Regions from separate parts of the Deinococcus taeanensis genome, predicted to be linked through region 1. Evidence: riboswitches for the same ligand, from Rfam matches in the RefSeq annotation. Region 1 holds a riboswitch; each other region holds the start of a gene.
What was found. Region 1 has a riboswitch for cyclic di-GMP ahead of LAJ19_RS10815 (hypothetical protein). Riboswitches for the same ligand answer to the same signal wherever they lie in the genome.

Region 1 (3,272 bases):
AGGCGGCACTGTGCACCTCGGAACAGCGCACGGTCACGCAGGGCCTCGCGGAACGCCGGGAGTACGGGTATGCGGGCGGCATCCTGAAGGCGTTCAACCGCGTTCACCGGATGGTGGGGGAGAGCGCTGAGCACCTCCGGACAGATCCGGCCCTCGCGGAAACGGCGGCAGTGAGCCTGGAAGTCAGCGGGGCGTGCCTGGAGGCGCTGGCCGAAGGCGGAACCGGGGAAGGACTGCCGGCGGAGCTGGCGTTCACTGTGGGGCACCTGCTGAGTGAGTCCCTGCAGCGGGTCGGCGTGACGCCCGGGGAGCTTGTGCGGGCCTTGACGGGCAAGCGCGGGCAGCCGGAGGACCTGACCGCCCTCGAGGCAGGAGACTGGGAATTCGAGCCGGAAGAGCTTCCGGGCCTGGTGCGCCTGTGGCGGGAGCGCCTGCCGGACCTGGGGGCGGTGTGGCTCCAGAGCCTCGCGGGCGGCCAGCGCCGCAAAGCAAGGGAGGTGCGGGCGGCTGTGATGGACGCCCGGCAGATCGAAGCGGACTCCTACGTACTCGCCGCTATGCCGGATGGGGAGACCCTGGCGAAGGTCACGCGCTATGAAGCGCACCTGGAGCGCGTGCTGTACCGGGCCTTGCATGACCTGGAAGCCGCGCGGCGCCAGGGGGAGGGTCTGGAGACCCTAGGGCCGCTCCGGGGTGTACTCGATCACACAAACATCACAGAAGGCATCTGAAAGAGGCGTACTTCTGAGCTGGAGACGGCCAGAAGACGCTGAAGGAAGCTACGAGCATATGGGTTCCGCTGCGGGCTGGGCTCGGCCCGCTCGGACGGATGTCACTCCAGGGGTTGACCCTTGAAGTGCTGTAGACACCCACGCCGGCGGCTTCCGGACCCGGCCCGGCCAGTGGTGGGCCATCTGCCAACCTCAGTAAAATGCTGGCATGGCGACTCCTCCCCCCGGCCTCGATCTTCTGGTCATTGCGGAACACCTCGAGGACGTGACAGGGACTGTCGTGGGCGGGTACGTCTGCATCGAGCGCAGAAACCGGCCCTGGCGGGTCCTGCCGCTCATCGCCGTGGATGAGGACACGCTCACTACTGAGGGTGACTACCGCTACGACCGGAAAACAGGCCAGCCCTTGTTCGAGAGTGAGCAGTTTTCTCTTCACCCCCTGACTCAGGAACGGCTGGAGTATCTGATGATCGCGGAAGCCCTCAAGGCGGCTGAGAAGATCAAAGTGAACGTCCTGACTCCCGAAGAGAAGGAGGAATTTCTGCCCGCTGCGCGGCTCATTCTGGGTCTGGCCACCAGATTGGGTCAGGGTGGACCGTCCCGCCTGTTCAAGGGCCTGCGCACGGCCAGGGATCGTTCCCCGAAGTAAGACCAGTTTGCTCTGGGGCCTTCAGTTCAGAAGGGCAGGAGCCCAAGCGATTGCCAAACCGGACGGGCTTCCGGGAGGATCATTCCGTCTGTGTTAGGCCAGCTAGCGGGAATATTGAAGGGGCGAAGACCCCACGGCTTTATTGATGTCCTGATCCGAGTTGGTAAGAGACTTGTGAGGTCCCGTGGCTATTCTCTAGGTACTTCGATCAGACAAGCTCCTGACGAAGAGATGTGATGATCCTCGCCCCGTAACCCGGGCACCTCAGGCGAGGGGAGCAAGTGGTGCGACCGCCTTTTCGCCCGCTTTACCGTCCGGCACACGGATGGAAAGCACCCTCAACCCTCGGAAGACTGCTTCCGAACAGGAGTATCTGATGCGTAACTTCAAAAGCATTGCCCTGCTGGCCACCCTCGTCCTGAGCAACGTCGCGTTCGCTGTTTCCGATAGCGCCACCCTCACGCTGGTCAACTCTGCCCCTGACACCATCTCGGCTGACAATGCCGATCTGACGTGGGCTGGCGCAGGGGCTACGGCTGCCACTGGCACTGGCACCCTGAACTGGGCCACCGCCGGGGTAAGCACTGGTACTCGTAAAGTGACAGCCACTGTCTCGAATGTCCCCACCTTCGTGAAGTCTCTGACTATCAAGGTCGGTACCGCCACTACTGGCGTTATACTCGATACCACCGCGCCATCAGGTGACATTCTGAGCGGCCTGGCCGCCCAGACCAGCGCTTCCCCCACACTTTCCTACACCGCAGAACTGAGTGATGCTGCCCTGAAAAACGGATTTGCTGCTAACGCGACCATCACCGTCGACTTCACTATCTCTGAGTAATCTCGCTTTTTTCAAGTGAGCTGACCATATAAAGGGCAGTAGAACTCCAAGGTTCTACTGCCCTTTACTTCCACCTTTGAGGGGGTCTCTTCCATGAAGTACTCTTTTTTTCCTCTCCTCCTGTCCACTGGCGCACTTCTCACAACGGCACATGCCTCCACCGCTGTGCAGGGCAGCCTTGCTCGTGACCTCGATGTGAAGCCTGGCCAGGTAATTCAAGTGCCTATCACGCTTAGAAACTCCGGAACCGCCGCAGAAACTGTTCGAGTGAGCATTGAGGATGTACGGGCTCTGCCAGGCACCACCACATATCTCCAACCTGGCCAACTCGACCGAAGCAATGCGCTCTGGATCAAACTGCCTGCAACGCTGGTGACTGTGCCGGCCAACAGCACCAAATCGTTCAATGTCACCATTTCGGTGCCACAAGAGGTCGCGCCTGGGACTCACTGGAGCGCAGTCATCGTGCAACCGGATCGTCAGCCTTCAGCCAGCAAGGGTGGGGTTATTGTCAACACTCGTTACGCCATCAATCTGATTACCACTCTGGCAGGGGGGAATGCGAAAATTCGCTTCGCCAGCCCCAATCTTGAGCGTCAGCCAGAGGGCGTGAACTTGGGCGTGAAGGTTTTCAATGACGGCAATGCTGTCACCTTCCCTCAATACCGTGCCGAGGTTTATGACCCACAAGGCAAACTGGTTGCTCGTAATGAGGTGGGTAAAATCCGCCTTTACCCTGGTGGTGGCGTGCAGCTCAACTTCAACTTCGGCAAACTCACGTCTGGCAAGTACACCTTCTTGGTGATGGCCAACGATGGTGTTAACCCAGTTGTGGGAACGCGGTACAACGTTTCATTGGGGAACTAAGATGCGCTGGAGTGCCCTGGCGCTCTCGCTGCTGCTTTCATCTGGCGCGCAAGCTCTGCGCCTGACAGGCCCTCAGGGCGAGCAGGTCATTAAGGTTGTGGACTCGGTCACCGTGATATTTGAGGTACACAACGACACAGCAGTCCCCTGGAGCGGAACGCCCCAACCGGAGCTTCCAGCAGGA
Region 2 (3,272 bases), on a different replicon from region 1:
TGGATGAACCTGCATGCCAGTGACGGCCGGGGCCTGCCGCGCCCAGAGCGCTGAGACCCGCACCGTGAATCGGTCGCCCTGAGCGGCACCCCGCCGGTGCTGGAGCAGCACATCGCCGGCACCGGGCTCCGCACGACCGGGCTGCCCGCCGGGGGCCGTCTGCTCTCCACGGCCTCAGCGCACGGGAGACCCCGCGCCGCCCACCTGCACCGTCCACACCGGCGGACGCTGAGCGTGATCACGCGCCGTAGTCTGTGCAGGTCCCCTGGGGGCACAACCAGTCGAATTCACCATGACGGCCCTGAGTCCGCCGGTTCCGGGTGGGCAAGTTCGTTCAGGTACCGGTCATTGGGCCAGGAATGCAGCCTGGTGTCGTTGTTGTCGCGCAGCCAAGCCCGGAAGAGCAGGCCAAAGGGTTGCCCCCATGACCGCACCAACCTGGGGAACAGTCGGCGACCCGGTCAGAGGTATGCCCTGATGGTGTTTCGGCGCACCTCCGGACAAACCTGCAGCAGACCGCAGCCCGGGAAGGCTGAACCCGGTTTTTCAGTGTTCGCCGGGGATTTTATGCGTGGGGGGCCAGCACAACTCAGCGGTGCGGGACCTCCGGTGGAGGTCCCGCAGTGGCATCGCTTGTGGCGGAACGTCCCCGCTGGACCGGGACGTTCCGGCTGGATCAGGGGGTGGCGAGCACGACGGGCGTGTTGGGCAGAGTCACGCTCACGCCGTTGTAGTTCACGAACAGGCCGCCAGTGGACGAGGCCGAGTCGAGAGTGACGTTCGAAATCACGCCGTCGTGCAACGGGCCACCCGGGCAGGACCCACCGTCGAGCGGGACCGTGCTGTCAGACGTGAAGGCGCTCATTCCGGTCAGGTTGAAGCCGGTGATCTGGTTCCTCACGCGGGCGTCGTTGGTGATCGTGGCGTTGACCGCCGCTGAGCGGCCGCGAGTCACGGTTTGAGGCTGCGCCACTCGGTCGCGGCCCACCACAACGGTAAAGGTGCAATCGTAGTGGTACGACTCGGTCGCGTTGTAGGTGAACGTAACGTATTTGGCGTTCTTCTGCAGGGCCTGGTTGTTCCAGCCGAAAGCGAGCTGGACGTCGCCTTTCCCCACGAAGCCGGTGCCGGTGCTGGCGTTAAACGCGACATCCTGCGCGCTGAGGGTCGGGGCGGTGGCGACGGGCGTCTGACCGCAGGAGGCCAGAAGGACGGAGGTGACAGCGGCGACGAGACTCAACGGACGAGCCAGGTGGTAGAACATACGGCTCCTTGGGTTTGGCCGGGCTCACCATTTGCTCCTCCTGCCTGAGGTGACCGCATTACAGGGCAGGATTCATCGCAGCCAAAGAGAAGAGTGACCAGCGGACCGGTCGTGGCTCACAACGTGTCCTCGTGTTGGTACTGTCCTACGCGTTGCCTGAGAGCATCGGGAGCTCAGATTCATCCCATATCGGGACTGTGGTGACGTCAGGTTCGCTGCCGATTTCCGCTCGGATCAGTAAGACCACATTAAGCCGAACATAAGATTTCGCACCCCCCCTTTTGCACCCCCGGCGGTGGTACTGACCTTTCCCGGGAAACCTGAGGCAAGCTGAACGCGCCGGCGTCAGGAAATCGGCCCGACGACCGCGGAAAAGCAGGCCCGGTCAGTGAGTCACGGTTGGGAACTCTGGCAGGGTCAGCCAGGTACGGCCAACCTGAGTTTCGAGCGAACCGCGGTGTGCAACCGCAGCCTGCTTTAAAAAATCCGGCTTCGCTGCTCCGCCTGTCTGCCTGGCACAATCCACGAGAAATGCGGGCGGCGGTCTGAGTGTCAGACCGCCGCCCGCATTTCTCGTTTCTCGCTCAACTGACCTTCCCAGACCTCCTGCCGTGGCTGAATCAACACGCATTCAGCGGGTCAGTCAATGGTGTCCGGGTTGTGGGATGGGCGGCGCAGGGGGGGCCGCCAGGAAACTCAGCGCAAAGCCGGCAAGGCCCGCCATGAACGTAATTCCAGCCCAGAGCTCCACACTCCATCCCTCCCCGAAAAGCACAGACACCACCAGGAAATGCACTCCCCACAACACGACGGGGGTCACGAATCCAATGAGCCACAGTCCCCACGCATGCGTGCGGACATCCTCCCGCCGCAGCAGGAGATCCGCCACGAGGCCGGCAGCCAGGGGACTGGCCAGCAGCACCAACCCCCCCAGGTCCTGAGCCCCGGCGAAACTCAGTGCTGACATCAGCAGTCCATTCAGCCCGTAAAGGAAGGTCAGACTCCCGAAAGGCAAGCGCCAGCGTCGCGCCATGAGCAACAGGGGCAGCAGCAGAATGACAGTGGTAAAGAGGATGGACGCGAGATTGTAGTTCTGCGCCAATTGGGCTGTGAGGTCGCCCTGTTGAGTCAGGTACTTAACGCTGTGTTTGACGTGCAGCGTTACGGTGGACCCCCAGACGTACATGTGGAAGAAAGACACGAAACTGAGGGCCGCCGTTGCGGACAGCAGAGTCGGCAGGAACGCACCAAACCGTGGTGCGTGGTCTGCGTGAGGATGCTTCCACCGGGCTTTGAAAGGGCTCAGCACAATCAGCTGCATGCCCAGCAGCAGCAGGAGATGGGTCGGGCTGAGCAGGGCCTCCACATCTTTTTCAATCCCGAAGATGGTGTGCCAGAGCAGGTCTCCGACGCCGCCAAGGCCGAACACAGCAATGCCAGCAAGGCCCAGATCGTAGCCCAGAGGCACAGCGTTCAATCCACGTGCGCCCCGGCGGACGTGGCGCCAGACCAGCAGAGCAATCCAGCCAGCGGTGGCCAGGTAGCCAGAATAGAACAGGCCGTGCCAGGGCGTGAAAAATGTTTCCAGGCTGGACGGCAGGTTGGAATGTGCCCAACCATCGACGAACAGTCCAATCATGAGCCAGAAGCCCAGCAGAATGGTCACGAGGTTCTCCCAGCGTCTGGCGACGGGCCGGGTGTTGGGAACGGACGCAAGGACAGGGGGGGAGTGGACGGTCATGGGGAAGCCTCCAGGTTGCGGGGGGGTGTGCTGCGTGTACCGCGGTTTCCTTGATGGGGGACCCTTGAGGCGCTGAGGGTCTGTCTGGCAGGGCTCAGGGGGTGGGCAGCCGTTTCAGTGCCGTGTACGACGAGAGAACACTGGTGGGAACACTCGAGACGGTGGACGGTGGAAGCCCTTCGGAGTCGTGCCTTTGGAGAGTCGTGCAGCTGCGGGAGGGAGGTGAACACGTTCATCGTCATACGTGCTTTAGCTTCGGCCGCTTTC
Region 3 (3,272 bases), on a different replicon from region 1:
GGGGGCGATGCGGCTGAGCTTGTCGTAGTTACCGTTGCCGTTCCAGGTGAGGCGCACGATCAGGTCGGGTTTGAGGCTCAGGATGGTTTCCAGGTTCGGTTGAATCCAGTTGCCCACGAAGCGGGCGCCGCTGAGGTTGCCGCGCGCGAGGAAGGTGCCCCGGATGCGCTCGGGTTTCAGGTGCCCGTCGGCGGTGAGGTCCGTCGGGGCGATCATGGAGCTGCCGATGCCCACGATGCGGTCGCTCAGGCCCAGCGCGTAGATCCACCCCAGCGCTTCTTCGTCCAGGACCACGAGGCGCCTGGCATCGGCCTTGATCTGTGTCGTGCCTTCGTCGTGCTTGAGGGTAAGGGTCTGGGCGAGGGCGCTGCTGCACAGGAGCAGGCTGCTGAGGAGGGCGGTGCGTTTCATGCGGCTCACCCTAATTAAGCTGACTGGATTAGTCAAGTTTAAACGGCCCAGCTCGACGGGGGCGATGGACCTCCAGAGAGGGGCGCTCAGTGCGCGCGTCGCGCTGGCTCAGAACGATCCGGCCGCGTCCTGCGCTGACAGGGTTTCAAACAGAATGAACGTCTGCTGCGCCGCCCTCACCGCGTCGTGCACAAACCGCGCCGGATCCTCGGCTGCGTTGTAGCGGCTTTCGAGCAGCCTCCCAAACGTCCGCCACCGCGGTCCGACCGGCTGCCCATCACTGCCGTAAAAGTGCAGCGCCGCGTCCGGAAACCCCGCGGCGCGCAGGTGCCGGCTCACAACCTGACCGCCCAGCGCCGAGCCTTCAAGCACGTACGCTGCGCCCCACGCTGCCGCCTCGCTCGTCACGTGGTCGCCTCCGTGCGGCAGGGGCGGCGTCACACGGTGCCCCAGCGCCACGAGATCACGCTGCAGTCCCGGCAGGCGGGACTGGGTGGACACCGCCAGCGCCGCCCAGCCGTCGGGGGACAGGGCCGCCCGCAGCCTCCCGGCAATCACCGGCTCCAGCGCGCTGTGCAGTGCGCAGTTCACGCCCAGCACTGCCGCGTACCGCTCCGGCGTGAGGCCGGGAGTCATCAGGTTGACGGCGCGTTCGGCGCGCTGATGATGCCGCGTGGTCTGTTCTTTCAGCGCGCCCAGGACGGACGGCATCACCGGACCCGTTCAGCCTGGCAGAAGCCGGCCCGGCCCGGCCCGGTGCCCACTGGACCACAAGCGCTGGCCGCAGGCCGCGGAGGAAAGCAGGGCAGGGTGCAGGTCATGGACCTGCTCAGCCTAGCAGTGCCCACCAGTCTGATGGCACGCCGTGAAGGGCGCATGAACATCAGGACCGCTGCCCTTGCCGGCACGGTATGAATAGCAGAGCCCTCCTGGTCGTGCTTTCGCTCACCAGTGGTACCGGAAGTGAGCCTCGGGCGCAGACCCGTCTCCAAGGGCGGTGAGAATCCTGACAGAACAGATGTGATTCTCTTCATGTCAGGTTCAGGCTTCGTGCGTGAAGCGCTGCTCCTCCACCGGAAAAAGGCAAACCCGTCGCAAGGCGGGGACGCAAAGTCACGGGGCCCACAGGGTCGGCCGGACCACCACAAGGAGAAGGACCATGCTACGCCGAAGCCTCCTGACTGCTCTGTTTGCCCTCAGCCTCCCGGTGTCCGCGGGACACGCCGCGCCCGGCCCCTGGGTGGAGTCCTTCACCCAGGGCACCCTGGACCGCTGGGTGGTGTCCAACTGGCGGGGCTTCTGGGCCGGTGGAACGCTCGACGGTGCATTCAGCGCCCAGAACGTGAAGGTGCTGCAGGGCGGGCAACTGCAGCTGCGCCTGAAAGTGCAGCGCTGCGGCGGCCGCTGGTGCGCGCAGGCCGCAGCGCTGCAGTCACGGCAGAAGTTCGGTTTCGGACGCTACACGGTGAGAATGCGCGCCGCGAGTGACAGTGGGGATCCCCGCCGTGCGGGCCGGGCGCGCCCGGGCAACATCAGTGCGGCCTTCAGCTTCCTGGACGACAGCCGCACTGAGATTGACGTGGAGATCGAAGGGCACCGTTCACGGCAGATCAATACGGCGGCCTGGCAGGGACTGGAACGCAAGTCGTTCGCGCTCGTCACCCATCCGCAGGGCACCGACCTCGCGACCGGCTTTCACACGTACACCTGGGACTGGCAGCGGGATCACCTGGCCTTCTCGGTAGATGGCCGCGAGGTGTGGCGCACGCGGGAGCACGTTCCGCAGGATCCGGCGCACCTGATGCTCAATGTGTGGCCTACCGACGATTCGAAGTGGGGTGGGCAGGCCACCCCGGGCGAGGTGTTCATGCTGGTGGACGAAGTGAAATTTGAGCCTTCACTGTAAATTTCTCATTTTTATCATTAAGATTGCAGCTATTCCACATCCATTCGGGTCTCTTTTTCATCATGCACCCACGATGAAACGCGCCAGCAACCCTGAAATCACCTGAAAGGGCCTGGACACCACCCGCGAATTCTGCGACTACACCGACACTAACCTGCTCTTTAGACCATGGAGGCGCACCCGTTTGGGGGCACTGAGCTCCGGGTGCGCCCGTTATCGTACCGACACAGGCGCGCCTGCACACCACTGAACTTCTAGTGGTGCCAGTCGCCGTCCAATTCCCGTACAGAACCCACAGGAGACTATGGAACTGCTGTTTGCATTACGGCTGCGGCTGACAATTTTCGCACTACTGACCGGCGCAGCCCTGATGCTCGCCTGGCCAGCGAGCTCCACCCTGGCGGCCCTGCTGGTCGCCCTCACCGCCGCCGGTCCCTGGCTGCCCTGGACCTGGAGCTGGCTTGCCGGCGTCGTCGTGGCCGGCCTGTGGACCGTGACCCGCCTGGATGCCGGCGCGGCCGACCTCACCACCTTTGGCGGGGCCGCCCTGCTGCTCCTCGCCGCCTGGACGGCCCGGCAGGTCATCCTGCCCGCCGTGGGCGCCCACCGTATGCTGCGCGCCCAGGGCGCCCTGCTCTCCGGCAGCAGCGCCGAACACCCGGTCACGGGTCTGCCGAACCTCGCCCTGGCCCGCCTGAGTCACCGCATGCTGCGCGCCTCCTACGTGCGCCGCGGCACCGCCGGTACCCTGCTGGGCGTCACCGTCCTGAACCACGAACCCCTGGCCGCCATGCTGGAACCCGGCGAGCTCGACGCCGCCCAGCGCCGCCTGTCCGATCAGCTGCTCACGCAGCTGCGCGCCAGCGACTGGGTGTTCCACGTGCAGGAAGACCGGTTCCTCGTGTACGCCGAAACGGAACCCGGTCATGAACTGGCCCTGGCGCGCCGTGTGGCC

Region 2: linked by a shared signal. The riboswitch ahead of LAJ19_RS17320 (hypothetical protein) and the one ahead of LAJ19_RS10815 (hypothetical protein) in region 1 are both predicted to bind cyclic di-GMP.
Region 3: linked by a shared signal. The riboswitch ahead of LAJ19_RS17895 (glycoside hydrolase family 16 protein) and the one ahead of LAJ19_RS10815 (hypothetical protein) in region 1 are both predicted to bind cyclic di-GMP.

What each region holds. Positions count from the first base shown of each region.
Region 1 covers NZ_CP083455.1:2,245,208-2,248,479, reverse strand. Annotated here, with positions in the region: gene LAJ19_RS10825 (hypothetical protein) at 1-731, shown strand, start outside; gene LAJ19_RS10820 (hypothetical protein) at 940-1,380, shown strand; cyclic di-GMP riboswitch class II at 1,601-1,685, shown strand; gene LAJ19_RS10815 (hypothetical protein) at 1,757-2,221, shown strand; gene LAJ19_RS10810 (hypothetical protein) at 2,315-3,088, shown strand.
Region 2 covers NZ_CP083457.1:336,851-340,122, forward strand. Annotated here, with positions in the region: gene LAJ19_RS17315 (putative bifunctional diguanylate cyclase/phosphodiesterase) at 1-54, shown strand, start outside; gene LAJ19_RS17320 (hypothetical protein) at 677-1,264, opposite strand; cyclic di-GMP riboswitch class II at 1,272-1,356, opposite strand; gene LAJ19_RS17325 (hypothetical protein) at 1,908-2,930, opposite strand.
Region 3 covers NZ_CP083458.1:28,385-31,656, forward strand. Annotated here, with positions in the region: gene LAJ19_RS17885 (ABC transporter substrate-binding protein) at 1-411, opposite strand, end outside; gene LAJ19_RS17890 (biliverdin-producing heme oxygenase) at 520-1,122, opposite strand; cyclic di-GMP riboswitch class I at 1,484-1,558, shown strand; gene LAJ19_RS17895 (glycoside hydrolase family 16 protein) at 1,571-2,317, shown strand; gene LAJ19_RS17900 (hypothetical protein) at 2,622-3,272, shown strand, end outside.